Regions from separate parts of the Streptomyces sp. NPDC127108 genome, predicted to be linked through region 1. Evidence: riboswitches for the same ligand, from Rfam matches in the RefSeq annotation. Region 1 holds a riboswitch; each other region holds the start of a gene.
What was found. A riboswitch is a leader RNA that binds a small molecule or an ion and turns the genes downstream of it on or off. The one in region 1 is predicted to bind cyclic di-AMP.
Positions count from the first base shown of each region.

Region 2: linked by a shared signal. The riboswitch ahead of ACFVHO_RS37185 (M23 family metallopeptidase) and the one ahead of ACFVHO_RS25760 (C40 family peptidase) in region 1 are both predicted to bind cyclic di-AMP.
Region 3: linked by a shared signal. The riboswitch ahead of ACFVHO_RS09635 (NlpC/P60 family protein) and the one ahead of ACFVHO_RS25760 (C40 family peptidase) in region 1 are both predicted to bind cyclic di-AMP.

Region 1 is NZ_JBHXTE010000032.1:80,349-83,615, reverse strand. It holds gene ACFVHO_RS25770 (ATP-dependent Clp protease proteolytic subunit) at 116-745, shown strand; gene ACFVHO_RS25765 (hypothetical protein) at 753-1,082, shown strand; cyclic di-AMP (ydaO/yuaA leader) riboswitch at 1,702-1,866, shown strand; gene ACFVHO_RS25760 (C40 family peptidase) at 1,870-2,343, shown strand; gene ACFVHO_RS25755 (DUF6328 family protein) at 2,447-3,007, shown strand; gene ACFVHO_RS25750 (LysE family translocator) at 3,000-3,267, opposite strand, start outside.
Region 2 is NZ_JBHXTE010000065.1:34,466-37,732, reverse strand. It holds gene ACFVHO_RS37190 (M16 family metallopeptidase) at 1-604, shown strand, start outside; cyclic di-AMP (ydaO/yuaA leader) riboswitch at 912-1,073, shown strand; gene ACFVHO_RS37185 (M23 family metallopeptidase) at 1,087-1,914, shown strand; gene ACFVHO_RS37180 (GntR family transcriptional regulator) at 2,222-2,908, shown strand; gene ACFVHO_RS37175 (HPr family phosphocarrier protein) at 3,241-3,267, opposite strand, start outside.
Region 3 is NZ_JBHXTE010000009.1:55,611-58,877, forward strand. It holds gene ACFVHO_RS09630 (ATP-dependent DNA helicase) at 1-1,559, opposite strand, end outside; cyclic di-AMP (ydaO/yuaA leader) riboswitch at 1,835-1,992, shown strand; gene ACFVHO_RS09635 (NlpC/P60 family protein) at 2,000-3,238, shown strand.

The DNA of each region.
Region 1 (3,267 bases):
ATCATAACGTCATGTACGTCCTGTACATTTTTTACAGAGGCCGTCGCCCGGCGACGGCGCCCGCACGCATGCCCGTGCGTCCGCACGCATGCCGCACAGATGGGGAGGCACGTCCATGCAGCAGCCGTTCGCCCGCCATGTCCTGCCGGAGTTCACCGAGCGCACCAGCTCGGGCCTGCGCACGCTGGATCCGTACTCCAAGCTCCTGGAGGAGCGGATCGTCTTCCTCGGCACCCCCGTCGACGACGTCTCCGCGAACGACGTCATGGCGCAGCTGCTGCACCTGGAGTACCTCGCGCCGGACCGGGACATCTCGCTGTACATCAACTCGCCCGGCGGCTCGTTCAGCGCGGCCACGGCGATCTACGACACCCTGCGGTACACGAGTTGCGACGTGGAGACCGTCTGCCTCGGCCAGGCCGCGTCCGCCGCCGCCGTCCTGCTCGCCGCGGGCACGCCGGGGAAGCGGTCGATCCTGCCCGGCGCCCGGGTGCTGCTCCAGCAGCCCGCGCTCGCCGAGGCGTTGCGGGGCCAGCCGACCGACCTCGCCATCCAGGCCGAGGAACTGCGGCGCACCCGCGCGCTCCTCGAGGAGATGCTCGTACGGCACACGGGGCGCGACGCCGAGCGGATCGCGGCGGCCGTCGAGCGCGACACCGTCCTGGACGCCGCGGCCGCGGTGGAGTTCGGCCTGGTGGACCGCATCGTGCCGAACCGTGGCGCCACGACCGCGACCGCCGGGTGAGGCCCGGGTGCTGCCCGAACTGCCGCCGCTGCCCGCCCTGACCCGTGCCGAGGGCGAGCTGATCGACGCCTATCTCGCGGTGGTGGACCTGGTCGGCCGTATCAACCCGGCGCGCGCGGAGCACACGTACGGCGGCCTGCGCGCCGCACAAGCCCTCGTCAGCAGGGCGGTGGAGTTGCGGGACGCCCTGACGCTGATGCACCAGCGGGGCGAGGCCGAGGTCCACACGGCGACGCTGGCCCGGGCGTTGCGCACGCTGGACGGCGAGCAACGTGCCGCGCGCGTGGCCCTGCCGCCGCCCGCGGTCGACGAGGAGGCACCGCCGACGGGTGGCTGACCGAGCCGCCGAGGGCGGGGCCCCATCCGCCAAGAGGCAACAAGAGGTGAGGAGACGGGGTGACCACACCCATAATCGGCGAGTCGGCCAAGCGTTTCTGCTAGGAGTTGACGGGGCGGTCGAGGCCGATTCGGCCGGTCCCGCACACCCCCCTGCGCCGAACCGCCGCGCCTCCTTCGCGGCCGCGCACCCGAGGTGCGCCGTCGCACCGGATGCCCGTCCGAGCGCCACGGCCGCAGCGCGCCCGCGCCGTCCGCCCGTTGGGGGTGCGGACGCGCGGACGGGCGTCGAGCCGCTTCCGGCCCGGACCGGGATGCGACCAGAGGCGGTAGCTCTTTCAGCGTAGGAAACACTCGCACGCGTGTGCCCCTGAAGTTGCACAACTCCCTTACGCGGCGCCCGGAACCGGACGTTCCATCGCTGTTCGGGCAATCGTCTCCGACTGTGACCCAGGCCCCTTTCGGGCTCTGTCCACCTGAACGGGTCAGTCGTGAGGAGCCTCACATACGGCCGATTCGGCTCGGTTTTTTCGCCACTCTCGGGTGAAGATCCCTTCCGACGACAAGCCCCCGCCACAAGCGGCGGGGCGGTCCGGGCGGACGCCGAGTCCTGCCGCCACCCGGATGACCGGTCGACATCTGTGCATCGGCAGGAGTGGAGGACCCAGCAAGGCGGGCCGTCCGGGAAACCGGCCGGCCCTTGGGGTGAAGTCGCGACGCGACCGGGCATCTTCGCCTGCCCGAACCCGACAGGTCATCCTTCACAGGCGGCTGACGAAGGGTTGCGCATGACTGCGCTGAATCGTGTTCCGTCGTTGCTGACGAGGGCCGGAACGGCATCGGCTCTCACGCTCGCCGCCGTGGGCGGCACCATCGTGGCCCCCGGGCTCGTCTCCGAGGCCGAGGCCGCCACACACGGGACGAAGGCGCTCAAGATCGCGGCTTCCAAGAAGGGCTCTCCGTACGGCTACGGAGCCGTGGGGCCGCACCGGTTCGACTGCTCGGGACTCACGCTCTACTCGTACAAGCGCGTGGGCAAGAAGCTGCCGCGAACCGCCGCGCAGCAGTACAACAAGACCCGCCATGTCTCCAAGAGCAACCGCACCCGCGGTGACCTGGTGTTCTTCCACTCCGGTCGGAACGTCTACCACGTCGGCATCTACGCCGGTAAGAACAAGATCTGGCACGCCCCGAAGCGGGGCACGGTGGTCCGCCTGGAGAAGATCTGGACGAACAGCGTCTGGTACGGCCGGGTCCGCTGACCTGGGCGCCCGGACGGCGCTGTCTTCGGGCAGGCAGCGCCGTCCGGGCGTCACCGGGCCGACGCGAGGAGTGGTTTGCGTCGGCCCGGGATACTCGTAGTGCATGCACCAGAACGCCCCAGGCGACGGCCCCCCGTCAGCGGGCACCGCCGCGCACGACCACAGCCGAGGCCGCGACGACGGCCGCAACGAGACCCGGCTGGAACGCGCCGACCGCAACTTCGTCGAAATCCTGCAGGAGCTGAGGGTCACCCAGACCGGCGTGCAGCTCCTCTTCGCGTTTCTGCTCACGCTCGCCTTCACACCCCGGTTCCCCTCGCTCGACTCCCTCCAGCGCGCCACCTACGTGACCACGCTGCTGCTCGCCGTCCTCGCGGCCGCGCTGTTCACCGCACCCGCCGCGTTGCACCGGGGGCTGTTCCAACGCGGCGCGAAGCCGGTCATCGTCAAGGTGTCGTCCCGGCTCGCCGGGGCCGGACTCGCCGTCCTGGTCCTCGCGCTCACCGGTTCGGTCCTGCTCGTCGTGGACGTGGCGGCGAGCCGCACCGGCGCCTGCTTCGCCGCCGCGGCCACGCTGCTGGTGTGCGGTGGCCTGTGGGGGCTGCTGCCGTGGGCGGTCGCGCGACGGCAGCGACCAGACGGTCCGGCTGACCGGGCTACGTGAACAGCGGTTCCGCGAGGAGCGCCAGGCCCAGCGCCGTGAGCGCCACCCCGGTGCCGCCCTCGATCGCCCTGGCCGCCCGGGGTTCCCGCAGCCAGCGGCCGAGCCGGTCCACCAGGAGCGCGACAGCCGGGAACCACAGCAACGCGAAGGCCACGACGATCGTGGCGAGCAGCAACGTGCGCGGCATCGCGGGGCTCCCCTCGGGCACGAACTGAGGCAGCACGCTCAGGAACGTCAGGGACGCCTTGGGGTTGAGGGCG
Region 2 (3,267 bases), on a different contig from region 1:
GCTGCTCATCGGCCGCGTCGGCCCGGACCGGCACGACCGCGTGTGGTCCGCGCAGGTCCTCGGTACGTACTGCCTGGGCGGCACCCTCACCTCGCGCCTGGACCGCGTCCTGCGCGAGGAGAAGGGCTACACCTACGGAGTGCGTGCCTTCGCCCAGGTGCTGCGCTCCGCCGCCCCCACGTCCCCGGAGGGGGCCACGGGCGCCGCGATGCTCGCCATCAGCGGCTCCGTGGACACCCCCAACACGGGCCCGGCCCTCGACGACCTGTGGAAGGTCCTGCGCACGCTCGCCGCGGAGGGCCTGACCGACCCCGAGCGCGATGTCGCCGTGCAGAACCTGGTCGGCGTCGCCCCGCTGAAGTACGAGACGGCGGCGGCCGTCGCCGCCACCCTCGCCGACCAGGTCGAGCAGCACCTGCCGGACGACTTCCAGGCCCACCTGTACCGCCAGTTGGCGCAGACGGGCACCGTGGAGGCCACCGCGGCCGTCGTGAGCGCCTTCCCGGACGACCGGCTCGTGACGGTCCTCGTGGGCGACGCCGCGCAGATCGAGGAGCCCGTCAAGGCGCTCGGCATCGGTGAAGTGACGGTGGTCACCGGCTGATTGCCGGGATCGGCCGGCGGCGATGCGGCGATGTTCCGGCGGCGTCCAAGGCGGCGTACAGGCCGCGGCGAGCTGCTGACGTAAAGCTGGACATAGCGGCATCAACGCCTCGTGGGAACAGGGACCCCAGCGGCTCAGGAAGCCACTGGGGTCCCTGCATGCCGCCATATGTCCGAATTGACATGGAGGTTGCTCGTCTGGCCTGTGGCGTGCGCTACAAAAGGCCTGATTCGTTTGTCGATTGAAAGATGAGGCGTTTAGCGTCGGTCCGGCTGTCCGTCAGGCAGTACGCCGCGTCCGCGGCACCGGACAGCCATCGCCGAGTCCCCGTACGGCGCGAGCCAGGGGAGCCGGGGACCCACACGTCCCCTGGGGTGAATCGGACCCCTTGCCGCGAGGCGAGGAGCCCGTAGGAGACCTTCCTGCTCCGAACCCGTCAGCTAACCCGGTAGGCGAGAAGGAAGGAAAGGATCAGCCGCTTCATGGCGTTCACCCGCCCGACCGGCAAGCACCGCCGTCCGAGCCGCATCTCGCGTACGACCGCCAGCGCCGCGGGCGTCGCCGCGCTCACCACCACCGGAGTCATCTCGGGCCTGGCCGCGCCGGCCCTCGCCGCCGAAGGCAGCTCCGCGGAGTACGCGCACACCGGCCTCACCCAGTCCATCTCCGTCGGCGACTCCCTGGCCGGCGAGATCGACGCCCAGGCCGCCGCGCAGAAGCACGCCGCCGTCGAGGCCGCCGCGCAGAAGAAGGCCGAGGCCGAGGCCCGCGCCGATGCCGCAGAGGCCAAGCGCAAGGCCGCCGAGGCCAAGCGGAAGGCCGAGGCCGCCGCGAAGGTGAAGGCCCAGAAGGAGCGCGAGGCCAAGGAGCGCGCCGCCCGCGAGGCCGAGCGCAAGCGCCTCGGCTCCTACGTCTCGCCGATCGACGGCAGCTACGTCTCCACCGGCTACAAGACCGGCGGGGCCATGTGGTCCTCCGGCAGCCACACCGGCGTCGACTTCCACGCCGCGTCCGGCACCCAGGTCCAGGCGGTCGCCGCGGGCACCGTCGTCGAGGCCGGCTGGGGCGGCGCCTACGGCAACAACGTCGTGATCCGCCACAACGACGGCACGTACACGCAGTACGGCCACATGTCGTCCCTCAGCGTCACGGTCGGCCAGACGGTCACCCCGGGCCAGCAGATCGGCCTCTCCGGTTCGACGGGCAACTCCAGCGGCCCGCACCTGCACTTCGAGGCCCGGACCGGCGCGGACTACGGCTCCGACATCGACCCCGTGGCGTACCTGCGCTCGCACGGCGTCAACGTCTGATCCCCGACGTGGGGCGTCCGAATCCCGACGCCGACGTCCGAATCCCGACATCAACGTCTGAATCCTGATGCCGGGACCCTCCCGGACGCATGAAAGCCCCGGCTCACCCGAGCCGGGGCTTTCATGCGTATGCGCGCCCTTTTGGCCAAAAGATATCCATGGATTCCGGCCTCCCGTCGGAAAATCCGGCCTTCTGCAATAGAGTTCATGGCGGCAGGGTCCATGGAGTCGTTGAACGAGCGCCATTCGACGCGTCGGCCGACGCGTCGACCAACGCGTTTCGCGGGCATTAAAGCGGAGGTCCGTCATGCGCATTCCCGCGCACTCGGTATGCACGGCCATCCGGGACGACATCGTCTCCGGTGTCTACGAACGCGGCACGCGCCTCACCGAGGAACTGCTCGCCCGCCGCTACGGCGTCTCCCGCGTCCCCGTGCGCGAGGCGCTGCGCACGCTGGAGGCCGAGGGCTTCGTCGTGACCCGCAGGCACGCGGGCGCCTGCGTCGCCGAGCCCACCGAGCAGGACGCCGCCGACCTCCTGGAGATCCGTGCGCTCCTGGAGCCCCTGGCGGCCGCCCGCGCCGCCCAGCGCCGCACCGACGCCCATCTGAAGGTCCTGCGCGGGCTCGTCCGGCTCGGCAAGGAGCGCTCCCGGCGCGGCGGTGCCGAGGACCTCCGCTCGCTCGACGGCTGGTTCCACGAGACGCTCACACAGGCCTCATCGAGCCCCGGCCTGATCACCCTGCTCACCCAGCTCCGCCACAAGATCGCCTGGATGTACGTCACGGAGCCCCAGGCCGCCCCCGCACAGACCTGGTCCGAGCGCGCCGCCGTTGTCGACGCCGTGGCCCGCGGCGACGCCGAGCGGGCCCGTACGCTCACCCTGCTGCACGCGGAACGGACCCCCGCGGCGCACCGGCCGCGGATCGGCCCCCGCGCCGGACGTGTGAGGGATTCGCAACATGCCGTCAACACGGTGAGCGTCCGGAATTAACGGCGGCGCCGTATACAAAGAGATACGTGTTCGCGGACGGAATTTTTCGCTGCCTGCATTTCGGATTCGAGTACGCGCCGAATACGTGTGAGGTGTGCGACCGAATGCACGGCCAGGCGTGCGACCTCATATGCGTCATCAGGCGTGCGGCTAGACGCGCGAAGAATGCGACGAGACGCGCGAACAAGAGAACAAGAGGTGCGCGAAAGAGGTGCGCGAAGGGGCGCGTGAAGAGACGCGCGCCGGATACGCAAAGGGTCCGTCCTGAATTCAGGACGGACCCTTCGTGAATGTGCCGGGCGGCGTTCTCCGCGTACAGAGCGCCAGGCGCACTAGACGGTCTCGGGAAGCTCCTCGAG
Region 3 (3,267 bases), on a different contig from region 1:
ATGCCGTACGCCTCGTCGACGCGGCGCAGCGCCTGCGGGAAGGAGATCTTCTCGCGCTGCGCGAGGGCGTCGATCATCGCTTCGGCGCGGTCGCCGATGCCGCGCTTCGGCACGTTCAGGATGCGGCGCAGCGGGACGCCGTCCTCGGGGTTGGCGAGGACCCTCAAGTACGCGAGGACGTCGCGGACTTCCTTGCGCTCGTAGAACCGCACGCCGCCGACGACCTTGTAGGGCAGGCCGACGCGGATGAAGATCTCTTCGAAGACACGGGACTGGGCGTTCGTGCGGTAGAAGATCGCCACGTCGCCGGCCTTGGCGTCGCCCGCGTCGGTGAGGCGGTCGATCTCGTCGGCGACGAACTGGGCCTCGTCGTGCTCGGTGTCCGCCACGTACCCGGTGATGCGGGCGCCCGCGCCCGCGTTGGTCCACAGGTTCTTGGGGCGGCGGCTCTCGTTGCGCTCGATGACGGCGTTGGCGGCGGTGAGGATCGTCTGCGTGGAGCGGTAGTTCTGCTCCAGGAGGATCGTGGTCGCGTCCGAGTAGTCCTCCTCGAACTGGAGGATGTTGCGGATCGTGGCGCCGCGGAAGGCGTAGATGGACTGGTCGGCGTCACCGACGACGCACAGCTCGCCGGGCTCCTCGCCCTCCCCGGAGGGGCCCACCAGCTCGCGCACGAGGGCGTACTGGGCGTGGTTGGTGTCCTGGTACTCGTCCACCATCACGTGGCGGAAGCGGCGGCGGTAGTGCTCGGCGACGTCCGGGAAGGCGCGCAGCAGGTTCACCGTCGTCATGATCAGGTCGTCGAAGTCGAGGGCGTTGGCCTCGCGGAGCCGCGACTGGTACATCGCGTACGCCTGGGCGAGGGTCTTCTCGAAGCCGTCAGCCGCCTGGGCGGAGAAGTCCTCCTCGTCGATCAGCTCGTTCTTCAGGTTCGAGATCTTGGCGCTGAAGGACTTCGGCGGGAACTTCTTCGGGTCGAGGTCCAGGTCCCGGCAGACCAGGGCCATCAGACGCTTGGAGTCCGCGGCGTCGTAGATCGAGAACGAGGACGTGAAGCCCAGCTTCTTGTACTCCCGGCGCAGGATGCGCACGCACGCGCTGTGGAACGTCGACACCCACATCGCACCCGCGCGCGGGCCGACGAGCTGCTCGACGCGCTCCTTCATCTCGCCCGCGGCCTTGTTCGTGAACGTGATCGCGAGGATCTGGCCCGGGTGCGCGCCGCGCTCCGCGAGGAGGTACGCGATGCGGTGGGTGAGCACCCGCGTCTTGCCGGAGCCGGCGCCCGCGACGATGAGCAGCGGGGAGCCCGCGTGCACGACGGCCGCGCGCTGGTTCTCGTTCAGGCCGTCGAGCAGCGCCGCCGGGTCGATCGCGGGGCGGGGGGCACCGTCCCGGTAGTACGCGTCCCGGGGTGCGGGCGCGTCGAACCTCCCTTGGAACAAGTCGTCCGGAATGGGCTCCGGAGCGCTGTCCTCGGGCGGCGGCGGGGGTTCCTCGTCGTGGCCCTGCGAGGGCTTGAGGTCCGCCAGGAAGCTGTCGTCAAAGAGGCTGCTCATCGCCTCCCGAGTCTAGGCGGCCCCACTGACAACCCGCCCCGGGTTCCGCGAGGCCGCCCGGAGCCCGCCCGGTTCCGGCCACGCCCGCGCTGCGCGCCCGGGGCGTCACGCTGCGCCACGGCCCCGGCCGTCCGCGTCAAGGCGGCGCCAAGGGCCTCGTGAAGTCACGAAAATGTATCGGGCATATCGAACATCATCCTTCCCTCGCGCCACGGGAGTTGGCTAGCGTGCTGCGCGGGCCGCACGTCCCCCCACCGGCGATCCCCGCCGGTCACGCGCGGCCTCCGCCGAGTCCGACGTGTTCGGAGCCGGGGACCCACCACGTTCTTTGGGGTGAATCCGTTCCGTACGACGTGCGGAACAGTAGGGCAGCCTTCCGAAGCACCCGCCCGAACCCGACAGCTAACCCGGTAGGCGGTCCACGGAAGGAGTCGCCAGCTTTGGCGTCGCACCGCAAGCCGCGCAGCCGCTCAGCCCTCATACGCACGACCCCCGCCCTCGGCATCACGACGGCCGCCCTGACGTCGGTGGCCCTGCTGTCGCAGAGCGCGAACGCCGCCCCGTCCGCCCCCACCGAGCCGGGCAAGCCGAGCCTCGAAGAGGTCCAGAAGAAGGTCGACGACCTCTACCAGCAGGCCGGAGTGGCCACGCAGAAGTACAACTCGGCCAAGGAGCGCACCGACAAACAGCGCAAGAAGGCCGACCGGCTCCTGGACGACGTCGCCAAGCGCACGGACCGGCTGAACGAGGCCCGGCAGGAGCTGGGCTCCTTCGCCGCCGCGCAGTACCGCACCGGTGCCGTCTCCGAGACCGCCGCGATGATGCTCGCCGACGACCCCAAGGGCTTCTTCGACCAGAACCATCTCGCGGACCGGCTCACCAGCCGCCAGAAGAAGGCCGTCGACGACTACCAGACCCAGCAGGTCGCGGCGACCAAGCAGCGCGCCAAGGCCACGAAGAGCCTGAAGTCGCTGCAGGACTCGCGTGACGACCTCCGGACGAGCAAGCAGACCGTCCAGACCAAGCTGACCGAGGCCCGCTCGCTCCTGTCGAAGCTGACCGCCGAGGAGAAGGCACGGCTCGCGGCGATCGAGAAGCGCAAGGAGGAGGCCGCCAAGCGCAAGGCGGCCGAGCTGGCCCGCAAACAGGCCGCGGAGGAGCGCGAGCGGAAGGCCAAGGAGGCCGCCGAGCGGCGCGAGCGGGAGCGTGAGCAGGGGCAGGAGCAGGGCTCAGGGTCCGGTTCGGATTCCGGTTCGGACAGCGGTTCCGGGTCGGGCTCGGGCTCGGACACGGGGTCCGGCTCGGGTTCGGGTGCGGGCAGCGGCTACGCGGCCAAGGCCGAGAAGGTGATCGCCTTCGCCGAGAAGCAGATGGGCAAGCCCTACGTGTGGGGCGCCACGGGGCCCGGCTCCTACGACTGCTCCGGGCTCACGCAGGCGGCCTGGAAGACCGCCGGGATCTCGCTGCCGCGCACCACCTGGGATCAGGTGAAGGTCGGCACGACCGTGCCGACCTCCCAGGCCAAGCCGGGTGACCTGGTCTTCTTCTACGACGACATCAGCCACGTCGGGATCTACATCGGCGACGGCAAGATGATCCACGCCCCGAAGCCGGGCGCGAATGTCCGCGTCGAGTCGATCTACTACATGCCAATCCACAGCGTCGTCCGGCCCGCGTGAACCGTTGACCCTCTGCGCACGCGATCGCT